Regions from separate parts of the Cupriavidus sp. 05T42 genome, predicted to be linked through region 1. Evidence: riboswitches for the same ligand, from Rfam matches in the RefSeq annotation. Region 1 holds a riboswitch; the other holds the start of a gene.
The links. A riboswitch is a leader RNA that binds a small molecule or an ion and turns the genes downstream of it on or off. The one in region 1 is predicted to bind glycine.

Region 1 (10,965 bases):
CCGGGGTGGGGTAGCCCTGCTGGCCAGCCAGCGCGGCAAGCTGGTTGGCGATGCGCGGATAGGTGTGGAACAGCTCGAAGGGGCGCACCTCGCGCGGTAGTTGCGCGAGCCACTTCAGCGCGGCGGGCGTCAGCGCCTGCGTGGCCGGGTCCGGCGGCTGGCGGGCGTCGCGCCAGTCCACGGTGCCGGTAGTCGGCACCTCGCCGTCGAGAATCTTCCTGGCTTCCTCGACGGTGACAAATTCGAACGAAATCGGGTCCATGGCAATCGGTGGCAAGACGGCGCGGAATGCGCGCCGACACCGCATTCTATCGGCATCTCCAGCCGGAAGTTGACAGCCGGTGCGCGAAAGTCAGCGTAAAAGTCGGCGCGAAAGTCATGCCAGCGCGCCGCAACCCTCATGGCACCGGCCCGGCCGGTCGGCGACGATAAAAGCGTTGCCGGAGCCCATGATGACCTACACCCTGATGATCGAGAATGACTGCCTGCCCATGGCCTTGCGCGCCGGGGCCGAACTGGCCTGCGCCGGGGGCACGCTGTGGCTGACGCTGGAAGGTGCCCGGCCGCGGCGCTCGCCCGATATCGTGCTGACGGCTGGCCAGCGGCACCGCGTGACCGAGGACGCCACCTATTTCCTGACCGCGCTGGGCCATGGCGCCGTGACCGTGTGCCGGGTCATCGCCCCGCCTGCCCCGCCGCTACGGGCCCGGTGGCGCTGGCACAGCCTGCCGCTGCGCTGAGGCGGGCGCCACCCGGGCCGCCTCGGCGCGAATCCAGGCGGCCACGCGCGCCACGTCTTCGCGTGGGTGGTCGGTGGCGTGGATCAGCCAGAAGGCGTTGGGGCTGGCCAGCGCGGCGCCGGGCATATCGACGACCGCCAGTTGCCCGCCCGCGATCAGCGGCTGGATCAGTTCCAGCCGCCCGAGCGCCACGCCCTGGCCGGCCAGCGCCGCGTGAATCATCTGGTCATATTGGTTGAATCGCAGGATGCCGCGCCGGCTGGCCTGCCGGTAGCCGTGCGCGCCGAGCCAGCTGCGCCAGTGCAGCCACGGGCGCGGGTCATCGAATTCCAGCAGGGGCAACTGGGCGAGGTCTTCCACGGCGGTCAGCCGGTGCGCGCCGAGCGAGGGATGGGCGACCGGGGCGATGGTCTCGTCGAACAGGCGGATCGCGTCCGCCGCGGCGTCGGCCTCGCGGCAATAGCGGATGGCGAGGTCGATGCCGTCCGCGCGCAGGTCGCTGATCTGGTTGCTGGCGGAGAGCCGCACGTCCAACTGCGGATGGGCGCGCTGCAGGCTGCCCAGGCGCGGCAGCAGCCACAGCCCCGCCACGCCGATGCTGGCCGTCACGGTCACCGGCTGGCGGCCATCGCGCTTGCGCAGTTCGCCGGCCACGTCCTGGAGTTGCTGCACCGCGCCATCTGCGCTGCGGAACAGCCGCTCGCCTTCGGGCGTGAAGGCCACGCCGCGATGCTGGCGCACGAACAGCCGAACCTGGAGGTGGTCTTCCAGCGCGCGGATCTGCCGGCTGACGGCGGACTGCGTCAGGCACAGGTCGTCCGCTGCCTGGGTGATGCTCATGCGCCGGCCCACGGCCACGAAGCCCTTGAGCAGATCGAGCGGGAACAGCCGGGCGAGCGGGACGGACATGGCGGGATGGGTGGGGAAGGTGTTGGGATTAAAGCACGGCTCGGCCCCCGCTGCCATGACCACCACGCATGGCAGGAGGGCGGAAATGTCGCTTGAGCCTGCGCCCCCGATCGCCTGAAATAGAGCGATCTCCCAACCCGATCGTCCCATCCTCCCGACATGACCCAACGCCCCGCCTCCCATGCCGCCGGCGCATTGCCGACCGGTTCGCCACCCTGGTGGCGCACCGCCTGGTTCCTGCTGCTGGCCGGCGGGCTGGTGATGGGGCTGGCGCTCGGTGCGCGCCACGTGCAGGGCCTGTTCATGCTGCCGATCATCACGGACCGGGGCTGGACGCGCGAGACCTTCGCCTTCGCCATGGCCGTGCAGAACCTGACCTGGGGGCTGGCCCAGCCGTTCACGGGCATGGTGGCGGACCGCTTCGGCTCCGCCCGGGTGATGCTGGCCGGGCTGGCGCTGTACGCGGTCGGCCTGTTCCTGATGGCACAGGCGGCCACGCCGGCGGCCTTCGTCTGGTCGGCGGGGCTGTGCGTGGGCGTGGCGCTGTCCGGCACCACCTTCGGCGTGGTCTACGGCGCCTTGAGCCGGATGATCGCGCCGGCGCAGCGCAGCCGGGCGCTGGGGCTCGCCGGAGCGATGGGTGGCATCGGCCAGTTCCTGCTGGTGCCGGGCGCGCAGGCGATGATCCTCCAGGCCGGCTGGCGCGGCGCGCTGGTGATCCTGGCCGTGACCGCCGCCGCCATGCTCCCGCTGGCGCTGCCATTCCAGGATCGGACGCACCCCGCCAGCGGTGCCGGTGCCGGGGGCGCCCAGCCGCCGCTGCTCGGGGCGGTGCGCGAGGCCTTCCGCCATTCGGGCTTCTGGCTGCTCAACCTCGGCTTCCTCGCATGTGGCTTTCAGTTGGCTTTTATCGCCAATCACCTGCCGGCCTACCTGCGGGACAAGGGCATGCAGCCGTCCGAAGGCATGGCGGCGCTGGCGATCATCGCGCTGGCCAATATCGCCGGGACGTACTGGTTCGGCGTGCTGGGCGGGCGGCATTCGCGCAAGTATCTGCTGGCCGGTATCTATTTAGTACGAACGGCGGCGATGGCGCTGTTCGTGCTGCTGCCCCTCAGCGCCGCCACGCTTTACGGGTTTGCGGCGGTGATGGGCTTCCTCTGGCTCGGCACCGTGCCGCTGACCAGCGGCATCGTCTCGCAGGTCTTCGGCGTGCGCTACATCACCACGCTGTTCGGCTTCGTGTTCTTCGGCCATCAGCTTGGCTCGTTCCTCGGGGTCTGGCTGGGCGGGGTGGTGTTCGAGGCCACGCGCTCCTACGACCTGGTGTGGATGGGGGCGATGGCGCTCGGGGTGGTAGCCGCCGCGCTGCACTGGCCGATCGACGACCGGGAGATCGTCCGCGCGGGCTGGCCGCAGCCGCAACGCTGAGTTCGGCCGGCTGGGCTATGCTTGGCATGGACTCTGGAGACATGCCATGCCCAACCCGATTTCCGGGCGCGCCGTCCGCGTCGCCCTCCTTGCCGCCCTGGCCGCCGTGGTCCTCGGCGGCTGCGCCACGCTCCAGCCGGTGCAGACCGCCCAGTCGATGCTCGGCAGCCCGCAAAGCTCGGTACGCGAGACATTCGGCAACCCGACCGAGACCTACCAACTGGCCGACGGCACCCAGCGCTGGATCTATTCCAAGCAGCCCTACGGCTTCGAGGTCTACGCGGCCGACTTCGACGCCGCCGGCAAGCTGGCCGGCTTCCGCCAGACCCTGACCGAGAAGGAGATCTACGAGGCGCGCCCCGGGGTCTGGACCAAGCGCGACATCGCCGAGCGCTTCGGCCTCCCGCGCGAGCCGGTGCAGTACTTCGCCCTGATGAAGCGCGAGGCATGGAGCTATCGGATGTACATGGCCGGCAACCTGCCGGCGCACTTCAGCGTCTATTTCGATGACGCCGGCGTGCTGGACCGCACCATGATCATCATGGACTCGCGCGGCGGGGACCGCAGCCGCTCCAAGTAAGTGAGGGCGATGGGGTGGCGCCCCGGCTAGCCCCTATAATGGGGCGCCTCCGCCATGTCGGGCGCGGCGGCTATTATCAGGTTCCCCGCCGTTCTCATGCCCTCGTACCCTCTTGTCCTTTGCCTGACCATAGCCGTGGTGTGCAGCGTGGGCATGGTTATCGCCACCTGGCCGCGCCGCGACGATCCCACGATCAAGGCTTTCCTCGTGCTGGCCGGCGGCGTGGCCATCTGGAGCGGCGGCCGGCTGCTCGAAGTCAGCTCGACCGATCTGGACGGGCGCATCTTCTGGGCCAAGGCCCAGTACGCGGGCATCGTGATGGTGCCCATCGGCTGGCTGGTGGCGATGATCCACCTGAGCCGGCCGCGCTACGTGGTGCCGTGGTCGCGCCTGTGGCTGCCGGTGCTGGCCGCCGTGGCGTCGGTGGTGATGGTGCTGACCAACGAGCGGCATCACCTGATCTGGACGCGCATCGACCTGATGCCGGCCGGCGTCTCGCCGGGCGCGATCTTCCACCATGGCCCCGGCTACGTGGTGGTGGCGGCGTGGACCTACTTCATGCTGCTGCTAAGCCTGGTTTTCCTGCTCACGGCCGAGGTGCCCAATGCGGCGCTGACCCGGCGGGGCCGGGCCATCGTGGCCAGCAGCCTCACCTTGCCGCTGCTCACCCACATGGCCTACCTGCAGCGCTGGACCAGCCCGCTCGGCGGCGACCTGACCCCGGCCACGTTTTCCCTGATGACGGTGGTGGTCTGGATCTGTGCGCTGCGTACCCATCTGGACGACATCGGCCACTACGCGCGGCTGCGCGTGTTCGACACGATTGGCGACGGCTGCGTGATCGTCGACGCGAAGGGGCGGCTCGTCGAGTTCAACCCGGCCGCCCTGCGGCTGGTGCCCGACCTGCGCCGGGGGCAGCCGATGCCGGCCGTATGGGACGAGGCGCTGCGCCAGCCGCGCGAGGCGGGGGCCGACGTCGGCGCCATCCCCTACATTCCCCAGGGCGCGCACTACGAGGTGACGGCGGAGCCGGTGATGCGGCTGGACGGCAAGCGCATCGGCACGCTGGTCTTCATGCGCGACATCAGCCGCTACCAGTCGCGCGAACTGGCGCTGACGGCCCAGCTCGGCCAGACCGAGGCGAAGCTCTCGCGCGTGGAGGCGGACCTCGACATCGACGCGCTGACCGGCATCCCCAACCGGCGTTTCTTCCAGCGCGAGTCGCTGCTGGCCGTGACCCGGGCCTACGAGGCGGGCGAGCCGATCGGGCTGCTGATTCTCGACGTGGACCTTTTCAAGCAATACAACGACCTGTACGGCCACCCCTGCGGCGACGATTGCCTGCGCCGGGTGGCGACCGCGCTGACCAGCGTGCTGGTGGGCGAGCAGTTCTGCGCGCGGCTGGGCGGCGAGGAATTCGCGGTGGTGCTGCCGGACGCCTCGCAGGACGAGACGCGCAACGTGGCGCGCCGCATGGTGGCGGCGGTGCGCGACCTGGAGATCCCGCACAACGGCACGCCAGTGCAGCCCTTCGTCACGATTAGCGTGGGCGCGGCCTGTACGGTGCCGGACGCGCCACGGCTGGAGCCGCTGCTGCACCGCGCGGACAGCGCGATGTACCAGGCCAAGCGCGCCGGGCGCAATCGCTTCGTCCAGGACGGGAAGATCTACATGGGCCTGCAGGCATAGTGGCACGCGCCGGGGCTTGCAAAATCCGCAAGCTCCTGTAGAATGCGCCGCTCACCTTGCCCAGGTGGCGGAATTGGTAGACGCACTAGGTTCAGGTCCTAGCGGTGGCAACACTGTGGAGGTTCGAGTCCTCTCCTGGGCACCAAGATTGAAGAAAAAGGCCCCGCGCAAGCGGGGCCTTTTTCGTTGGCGCGATGGTTGCCGCCCCTCTCCCTCAGGGAGAGGGGCGGGGGAGAGGGCTGGCGGTTCAGGCAGCGATATCGCGTCCGGTCACGCCGGCCCTCTCCCCCAACCCCTCTCCCGCAAGCGGGAGAGGGGAGAAAGCACGCGGTACCGCCGCCAGCCGGATGACATCGCCCACCATCTCGGCCGTCACCGCCGACAACGTCCACCCCAGATGCCCGTGGCCCGTGTTGTAGAACACGTTGGCCTGCCGTCCGCGCCCCACGCGCGGCATCATGTTCGGCATCATCGGCCGCAGCCCTGCCCACGGCACCACGCTGCGCGTGCTCACGCCGGGGAAGCAGGTGTTGACCCAGTCGATCAGGGGCCGGATGCGGTCCGCGCGGATGTCGCGGTCGATGCCGTTGAACTCGGCCGTGCCGGCCACGCGGAAACGGTCCACGCCGAGCCGGCTGGTCACGAGCTTGGTCTCGTCGTCGAGCAGGCTGACCGTGGGCGCCGCAGCCTGGCTGGCGGCGTCGGGCAAGTTCACCGTGATCGAATAGCCCTTCACCGGGTAGATGTTCACGCGGTCGCCCAGTTGCGTGGCGAACTGCCGGCTGGCCACGCCGGCGCAGACCACTACGGCGTCGAAGGTTGTCGAACTTGTCTGATTACCGTCGCGGACGGTGATGGTGGCCGTGCGGCCGTCCGAGTTGACCGCCTGCACGTCCTGGCTGTAGCGCGTGACCACGCCCAGCCGCTGGGCCGCCGCGGCCAGGCCGGAGGTGAACTTGTGGATGTCGCCGGTGGCGTCGCTCTCGGTGTAGTAGCCGCCGTAGTACTGGCCGGCCAGCGTCGGCTCGATCGCGCGCATTTCCTCGGGTGTGACCGCGCGGCGCGGCAGGCCGCCCTCGGCCAGCAGCGTGGAGACCTCGCCGGCATGGTCGAAGCCGGCCTTGTCCCGGTAGATATGGAGGATGCCCTGCCGCTTGAGGTCGAAGTCGATGCCTTCCGCCTCGGCCCAGCCGAACAGGTGCGCGCGGGCGGCGATGGCCAGGCGGGCGGTCTCGATCGTGTTGGCCCGGTAGTGCGGCATGGCGGCGATGAACTCGGCGAACCAGCTCAGCTTATGCCAGGTGGGGCGGGGGTTCACGAGCAGCGGCGCGTCGTTGCGGAGCATCCACTTGATGCCCTTGACCAGCGTGGAGCGGTGGGTCCAGACCTCGGCGTTCGACGCGGAGAGCTGGCCGCCATTGGCGAACGAGGTTTCCATGGCGGCGTAGCGATGGCGCTCGAGCAGTGTGACCGCGAAACCACGTTTGGCGAGGGCGTAAGCGGTCGTCACGCCGGTGATGCCACCGCCGATGACAGCGATTGTCTTCATGTTGTCAGGTCTTCCAGGACGTCGTGGATGGGGGGTACGTGGCGCACCATGCGCGACGCACGCCCCCTCTGTCCTTGACCTGAGAGATTCACGATGCGCGCGGGCGCATCGCTTGCTCCTTCKGTACCGTCGGCTGACGCGAGCCGGGGTTCTTCAGAGTGCAATGGCGTTACCGGTCCTTTGGCCTGAGAGTTTCCGGGGCGGTTGCTCCTTCGGCGCCGGCCTGCCGGGCGGCAGGCACAGTCTCTCCCGATAACGCGGGTAAAACGGGTATGGCGGGTGATGCGGTATGACGGGGCTACTATGCCACGGGCGGCGCCGGCGCGGCAACCCCAGGTTAGTCGAGGTCGCGCGGCTTGCGGCCGGTGATCATCGCCCCGACCAGGTTTTCCTTGCCGGCCACGCTGGTAACGATGGCCACCAGCGCGTGCACCACCACCAGCCCGAGCAGCGTGTTGGAGAGCCAGCGATGGATGTCGATGGGCCAGTCCTCGCCCCAGAACGCGTCGAAGCGGGAGAGCCAGCCGGTAACGGCGAGCAGCAGGATCAGGGTCCACATCGCCAGCATCATCACCGCGCCGAGCGGGGTGTGGCTGATGAAGCGCGGCGTGCGGCGCCGGGCCATGGCCCGGGCATGGGCCAGCACGCCGGCGGGGCGCGGCAGCCAGGCGCGGAAGCGCGCGTGTTCGCTGCMGATGAAGCCCCAGAGAATGCGAAACAGCACAAGTCCGGCGGCCACGTAGCCCAGCACGCGGTGCATCTGGTCGCCGGAATCGTCGATGAGGTCGTAGCAGACGATGGCCGCCACGCTCCAGTGCGTGAGCCGCACCACCACGTCCCAGACGCGGAGCGTGGTGGTATTGCGCAGCTGGCCGGCCGGCACCGACATGCTTACTTCTCGATCTCGGACTTCACGATGTCGAGCGTCTTCGTGTCGAAGTAGATCTCGGCCTTCTTGCCGTCCTTGGTGGTGCCATAGATCTCGTAGCAGTTGCCGTCCACCTTGAACTTCTTGATGTTGTAGCCCTGGGCCGCGATCTTGGCCTTGGCGTCGGCCTCGGGCATCCATTCGGACTTCGGATGCTTGTCGCACTTGGCGCCCGCGAAGGCCCCCGTGGAAAACGCACCGGCGATGAGAAGTACGGCCACTTTCAGCATTGCAGCTCCCGCAAGAAGCCCCATCCGGGGCGGATGCCGGAATCGTACGCGGTAACAAGAACAATTCCCAATCAATGTTTTCCCGCACGATGACCTGCATCAAATGCCGTGCGCGCCGCCCGGCGCGGCGGCTATCGGCGTGAACGTCGGCAGCGGGATTGTCCGGGCTGTGGGACAATTCCGCCTCGCCCACAGGGCGTGGGTGACGAAGGTGTCTGCATGAAATCGATCGACTGGAAAGACTGGGAAATCTTCTGCCGCGTGGTGGAAGGGGGCGGCTTCACGCAGGGCGCCGAACTGGCGGAAGTGCCCAAGTCATCGGCCAGCGCGGCGGTTGCCCGGCTGGAAACCCAGCTTGGTGTGCGCCTGTTCGAGCGGACCACGCGGCGCGTGCGCGTGACCCAGCGCGGCCAGCAGCTCTATGACCGCGTGGCGCCCCTGTTTGGCGAGTTGCGCGAGATCAGCGCCGAGGCCGCCTCGGTGAGTGCCGAGGTCAGCGGCACGCTGCGCATCGCCACGCCTTACGAGGTGGGTTCGCAGCACCTGTCCGCCTCGCTCTCCAGGTTACTTAAGCTGCACCCGTCGCTGCATGTGGAACTGGACATGAGCTGGGACCAGCCCGACCTGATTCGCCACGGCTATGACCTCGCCTTCGTCATGACCGACACCAACCTCCACGACAGCTCGTTCGCGAGCAAGCGCGTGGTGCTGATCGAGCGTGCGTTCTATGCGGCGCCCGCGCTGATCCGCGAGCACGGCCTGCCGCGCGCGCCGCAGGACCTGAAGGGCTGGCCGACGCTCGGCAACCTCGACGATGTGCAATGGGAATTCCTGCGCGATGGGGTGGAAACCTTCGCCATGGACGTCTCGCCGCGCATCTCCACGCATAACGCTGAAGTCCGGCTCAAGGCCGCGCTGGATGGGCTGGGCGTGGCGCGCATGTCGCCCCGCTTCGTGCACGAGCATCTGGTGCACGGCCAACTGGTGCGCGTGCTGCCCGGCTATACGTCGTCGCCGCTGAAGGTGTACGTGCTGATGCCCGCGCGCAAGCTGATGCCGCCGAGCGTGCGGGCCTTCCTCACTGTGCTCGAGGAAACGCTGGGCGTGCCGGAGACCCGGCGCCCGGCACCGCGCGCCAAGGCGCTGGGGGGCACGGATGGATCGGACAGCGCCGACATCGCCGATACCCCGGACGGTGACGGCGGCGCGGTGGTGATCGGGCTCGACTGAGTTTCCAGGCGAGCCGGTCGGTCAGTAGGGCTGGTCGCCGGGACGGATGTCGAAGCCGAGCGTGTCGGCGATCTCGAGTATCTCTTCGTCGTCTTCGCTGCGCGTGATCCAGCCGCCGTAGGCGTCGCCGCCGGTATCCCAGTTCCAGAGCGTGTAGCCGGCCATGCGTAGCTGCGTGGCGACGATCTCCATCAGCTCGGGCACGCTCGTGCCCTCCAGGAAGTCTTCGTCCTCGGTGTCCTCGGTGCCCCAGTCCACCTCGAGGTCGATCCGCTCGCAAAGCTGGTTCAGGCAGCCGATAAAGGACTCGGCGTCTTTCCAGTCGACATAAAAGCCGGATTCCCAATCGATGATGTCCTTGACCTGCCACAGCAGGCCGGCGGCATCGATCTCGTCTTCCTCGGCGTCTTCCAGCGCTTCCTCGAACAGCGAAAACTGCCGGCTGGTCTGGGCGCTGTCGCCGAGGTTAATCAGCGCGAATAGCCGGCTGATGGCGTCTTGCGCGTCGTCGTCCAGTTCAATTGCCATCTGCTCCTCCTCTGGCTTCGGTATTCATATCCGTCAGGCTGCCACGTTCACGATTTCGCGCTGGCCGCGAGGCGTCACGCGCAGGGCGCGCGACGTGTCCGTACGCTCGATCCATCCGCGTGCCAGCAGGCTGTCGAGCAGCGCCGCGCCGAGCGCCCCGCCCAGATGGGGCTTGCGTTCGCTCCAGTCCGGGCAGGTGCAGGCGAACTGCCGGCGCTTGCGGCGGGTGGCGCCCAGGTCGATGCCAAGCTGCCCCATCGCCTCCGCGCCGGGGGCGCTGAGGTCGACGGCGCTGCCCGACACGATCAGCCAGCCCGCTTCGGACATTCGTTCGAAAAGACCCACCGCAAGTTCCCCAGCCAGATGGTCATAACAGGTGCGAGCCTGTCGCAGCGCCGGCGGCGCCGTGCGGGAGACCGGCACGGCACGCACGCGCGGCGGCTGGCTGGCCAGCGACGCCGACGCAAGCGCCTCGATGGCCACACCAATTTCCGGCGTGGCCAGCCGGTAATAGCGATTGCGCCCACGCGTCTCCACGGCGAGCAGGCCGCCTTCGGACATGCGGGCGAGATGGCCGCTGGTGGACGAGGCCGACAGCCCGGCAATCATCGCCAGTTCGCCGGCCGGCCGCGCGCTGCCATCCATCAACGCCCACAACATGGCCGCACGGCCGGGGTCGGCCAGCAGCCCAGCAAGCTGGCTGATGCCAGGAGCGTATTCCATAGTTCAGTGCGGAGTGAAACGACGGATGAAGTATAGAGCGAGATGCGTACAACCATATAGTGGACAAACGCAACGATATAAAATACTATGTCCACAAATATCCAGGCAGTTCTAATAAAGGAGACATGATGTTGCGCCTGATGTACTCGCTGTGGACGGCTGCCCTGTTGACGGTCAGCCCTGCGCAGGCGGCCTATCCGGACCGGCCGATCGTTCTGGTGGTGCCGTTCGCGGCCGGCGGGCCGGCTGACGTGATGGCGCGCACGCTCGCCAAGTCCATGACCACGCGGATCGGGCAGACGATCGTCGTGGAGAACCGGCCCGGCGCCGGGGGGCTCGTGGGTATCTCGGGCGTGACGCGTGCCACGGCAGACGGCTATACGCTGGGCATGGCCGGTACGGGCGCGATGGTCTACGCACCGTTCATT
Region 2 (3,445 bases), on a different contig from region 1:
GTCCGAGGGGACATCGGGGGCATGGAGATTGCCTCATACGGTCATGCGGGACCGGCGGCGACGCCGTCCTGATGACAAATTCGGCACATTCGGAGGCGATCATGAAAACAATGCGAACCCTGGCGAAAATCACGCTGATCGGTGTCACGCTGGCGGCCTTTGGCGGCTGCGCGGACATGAGCCCCAAGACCCGCAACACCGCCATTGGCGCGGGCGTTGGCGCGCTCGGCGGCGCTGCGCTGACCAACGGCAGCGCGCTCGGCACGGTGGGTGGCGCGGCGGTGGGTGGCGTGGTGGGTAACGTCGTCACGAAGGATCGTTGATCCGGCGCGGGTAGTCCTTACCTCAGGCGGCAGGAATTACAGCCAGCCCCCTCCCCGGCGCCTAGCAAGGTGGCGTCGGCGCCGCGTTGACAAAGGTMAACCCGTCCCGTACATTCACGCGCATCCAACCGGGAGAGCGCGCAGCCATTGCGCCGCCGAAGGGGTATCACCCGAAAACTCTCAGGCACCACGGACCGGTCGGATCGGCATGCAACATGCACACGATGCATGCCGCACTCTGGAGAGCGACACCCGCCCGTGCCAACGCATGGCGAGCGTGTCCACCGAAGGGGCGCGCGATGCGGCAAGCTGCATCGTAATCTCTCAGGTATCGAGGACAGAGGGGTCATCCGCCGCGGCGGATTGGTGGCATTGCCATCGATMCCCACGGCGGATGACCCTTTTTTCGTTTTCGCTGCCGTATTCGCTCCAGAGGATTTCCCATGACGCTCCAGGCCACGCCCCTTAACGCCATCCACCGCTCGCTCGGTGCCCGCATGGTCGATTTCGGCGGCTGGGACATGCCGGTCAACTACGGCTCCCAGATCGAGGAACACAACGCGGTGCGCGGCGATGCCGGCATGTTCGATGTCTCGCACATGTGCGTGGTGGACCTGTCCGGCCCCAACACGCGCGCCTTCCTGCGCGGCCTGCTGGCCAACAATGTCGACAAGCTCCAGACCCCGGGCAAGGCCCTCTACGCGTGCATGCTCGACGAAAAGGGCGGCGTCATCGACGACCTGATCGTCTATTTCTTCGCCGAAGACCGCTTCCGCCTGGTGGTGAACGCCAGCACGGCGCTGGGCGACATCGAATGGATCACGGCCCGCAACGCGGCCACCGGCAGCGGCGTGACGATCACCCCGCGCCGGGGCGACGTGGCGCCGGCCGGCGTGGGCAAGCTGGCGATCATCGCCGTGCAGGGCCCGAACGCGCGCGCCAAGGTGCACGAGGCCTTCCCGTCGACCCAGCCGGCCGACACACTCAAGCCGTTCAACGCGGTGGTGGTGCGGGACCCGATGGTCGGCGAGCTGATGGTGGCCCGCACCGGCTACACCGGCGAGGACGGCTTCGAGCTGGTGGTGGAGGCCGAGAACGTGGCCGGCATCTGGGAAAAGCTGCAGTCCGTGGGCGTGCGCCCGGCCGGACTGGGCGCGCGTGACACGCTGCGCCTGGAAGCCGGCATGAACCTGTACGGCCAGGACATGGACATCCACACCTCGCCGCTCGACGCCGGCCTGGCCTGGACCGTCGACCTGCAGAGCGAGCGCGATTTCATCGGCAAGTCGGCGCTGCTGGCAGCCGGACAACATAAGACATTTGCCGGCCTGATCCTGCGCGACAAGGGCGGTGTGCTGCGTGCGCACCAGAAGGTGATCACCCCCGCCGGCGACGGCGAGATCACGAGCGGCACCTTCAGCCCGTCCCTCTCCCAATCCATTGCCTTTGCCCGGCTGCCGCAGGGCGTTGTGCCCGGCACCGAGGTCCAGGTCGAGATTCGTGACCGCAAACTGACCGCGACTGTGGTTAAACTGCCGTTTGTGCGCAATGGCAAGGCACTCGTGAGCTGAGGCATCCGCCCGGCTGACACCAACGGTCGCCATCACGCCTGCCCGGCTGGCCCCGGCAGGCGAACCGAAACAAGACAAACACTGCATTCCCGGAGAATCCGTCATGAATTTCCCTGCTGACCTGAAGTACACCGAATCGCACGAATGGGTGCGCGTTGAAGCCGACGGCACGCTGACGATCGGCATTACCGACCACGCGCAGGACGCGCTGGGCGACATCGTCTTCCTGGAACTGCCCGAAGTGGGCAAGTCGGTCGGCGCCGGCGACGCGCTGGCCGTGGTGGAGTCCGTGAAGGCCGCTTCCGACATCTACGCCCCGGTGGCCGGCGAAGTCATCGCCGTGAACGAGGCCGCCAGCGCCGCGCCGGAATCCGTCAACGCCAACGCCTTCGACGCGTGGCTGTTCAAGCTGAAGCCGGCCAATGGCGACGATGTGAACGGCCTGATGAACGTCGACGCCTACAAGGCCAGCGTCGGCGCCTGACGCGCTGCACCAGCCGTCTCCCGAGCCAGGAGACGGCGCCCGAGATGCCCGCGCGGCGGCCAGGCTGACCACCTGCCGCCCCGCCCCACGAGACACTTGCCATGAACGCCCCTCTTCCCATGAACGCCGCCCAAGGTAGCCGGCCCACGCTGGCCGAACTGGAGGCGCGCGACGCCTTCGCCGCCCGTCATATCGGCCCGGATGCCGCCGAACAGCAACACATGCTCAAGGTGCTCGGCTACGAGACGCGCGCCGCGCTGATCGACGCCGTGGTGCCCGCCGCCATCCGCCGCCGCGACGGCATGCCGCTCGGCGAATTCACCGAGCCGCTGACCGAGGAAGCCGCGCTGGCCAAGCTGCGCGGGCTGGCGAACCAGAACCGCGTGCTCAAGAGCTTCATCGGGCAGGGTTACTACAACACGCTCACGCCGGGCGTCATCCTTCGCAATATCTTCGAGAATCCGGCCTGGTACACGGCCTACACGCCGTACCAGCCCGAGATCTCGCAGGGCCGCCTGGAGGCGATGCTGAACTTCCAGCAGATGGTCACGGACCTGACCGGGCTGGACATCGCCAATGCGTCGATGCTGGACGAAGGCACCGCTGCCGCCGAGGCGATGACGCTGCTCCAGCGCGTGAACAAGCACGCCTCGAACACGTTCTACGTGGCGGACGACGTGCTGCCGCAGACGCTGGAAGTGGTACGCACGCGCGCGCTGCCGCTGGGCATCGAGGTCAAGGTCGGCCCCGCCGCCGAGGCCGCCGGCGCCCATGCCTTCGGCGTGCTGCTGCAATACCCGGGCGTGAACGGCGATGTGGCCGACTACCGTGCCATCGCCGATGCCGTGCACGCCGCTGGCGGGCTGGTGGTGGCGGCGGCGGACCTGCTGGCGCTGACGCTGATCGTCGCGCCGGGCGAATGGGGCGCCGACGTGGCCGTGGGCAACTCGCAGCGCTTTGGCGTGCCGCTCGGCTTCGGCGGCCCGCACGCCGGCTACATGGCCGTGAAGGACGAATTCAAGCGCTCGATGCCGGGCCGTCTGGTGGGCGTGACCATCGACGCGCAG

Region 2: linked by a shared signal. The riboswitch ahead of gcvT (glycine cleavage system aminomethyltransferase GcvT) and the one ahead of AC1EJR_RS01720 (D-amino acid dehydrogenase) in region 1 are both predicted to bind glycine.

Annotation. Positions count from the first base shown of each region.
Region 1 is NZ_JBFTLH010000001.1:391,990-402,954, forward strand. It holds gene AC1EJR_RS01685 (hypothetical protein) at 1-262, opposite strand, end outside; gene AC1EJR_RS01690 (DUF2917 domain-containing protein) at 450-740, shown strand; gene AC1EJR_RS01695 (LysR substrate-binding domain-containing protein) at 699-1,649, opposite strand; gene AC1EJR_RS01700 (MFS transporter) at 1,809-3,080, shown strand; gene AC1EJR_RS01705 (hypothetical protein) at 3,127-3,660, shown strand; gene AC1EJR_RS01710 (histidine kinase N-terminal 7TM domain-containing protein) at 3,757-5,349, shown strand; tRNA gene AC1EJR_RS01715 (tRNA-Leu) at 5,408-5,494, shown strand; gene AC1EJR_RS01720 (D-amino acid dehydrogenase) at 5,597-6,898, opposite strand; glycine riboswitch at 7,062-7,160, opposite strand; gene AC1EJR_RS01725 (cytochrome b/b6 domain-containing protein) at 7,236-7,787, opposite strand; gene AC1EJR_RS01730 (PepSY domain-containing protein) at 7,790-8,056, opposite strand; gene AC1EJR_RS01735 (LysR family transcriptional regulator) at 8,276-9,286, shown strand; gene AC1EJR_RS01740 (DUF6630 family protein) at 9,308-9,814, opposite strand; gene AC1EJR_RS01745 (ArsR/SmtB family transcription factor) at 9,848-10,537, opposite strand; gene AC1EJR_RS01750 (Bug family tripartite tricarboxylate transporter substrate binding protein) at 10,663-10,965, shown strand, end outside.
Region 2 is NZ_JBFTLH010000012.1:123,991-127,435, forward strand. It holds gene AC1EJR_RS17605 (glycine zipper 2TM domain-containing protein) at 102-323, shown strand; glycine riboswitch at 443-530, shown strand; glycine riboswitch at 552-674, shown strand; gene gcvT (glycine cleavage system aminomethyltransferase GcvT) at 767-1,894, shown strand; gene gcvH (glycine cleavage system protein GcvH) at 1,998-2,378, shown strand; gene gcvP (aminomethyl-transferring glycine dehydrogenase) at 2,480-3,445, shown strand, end outside.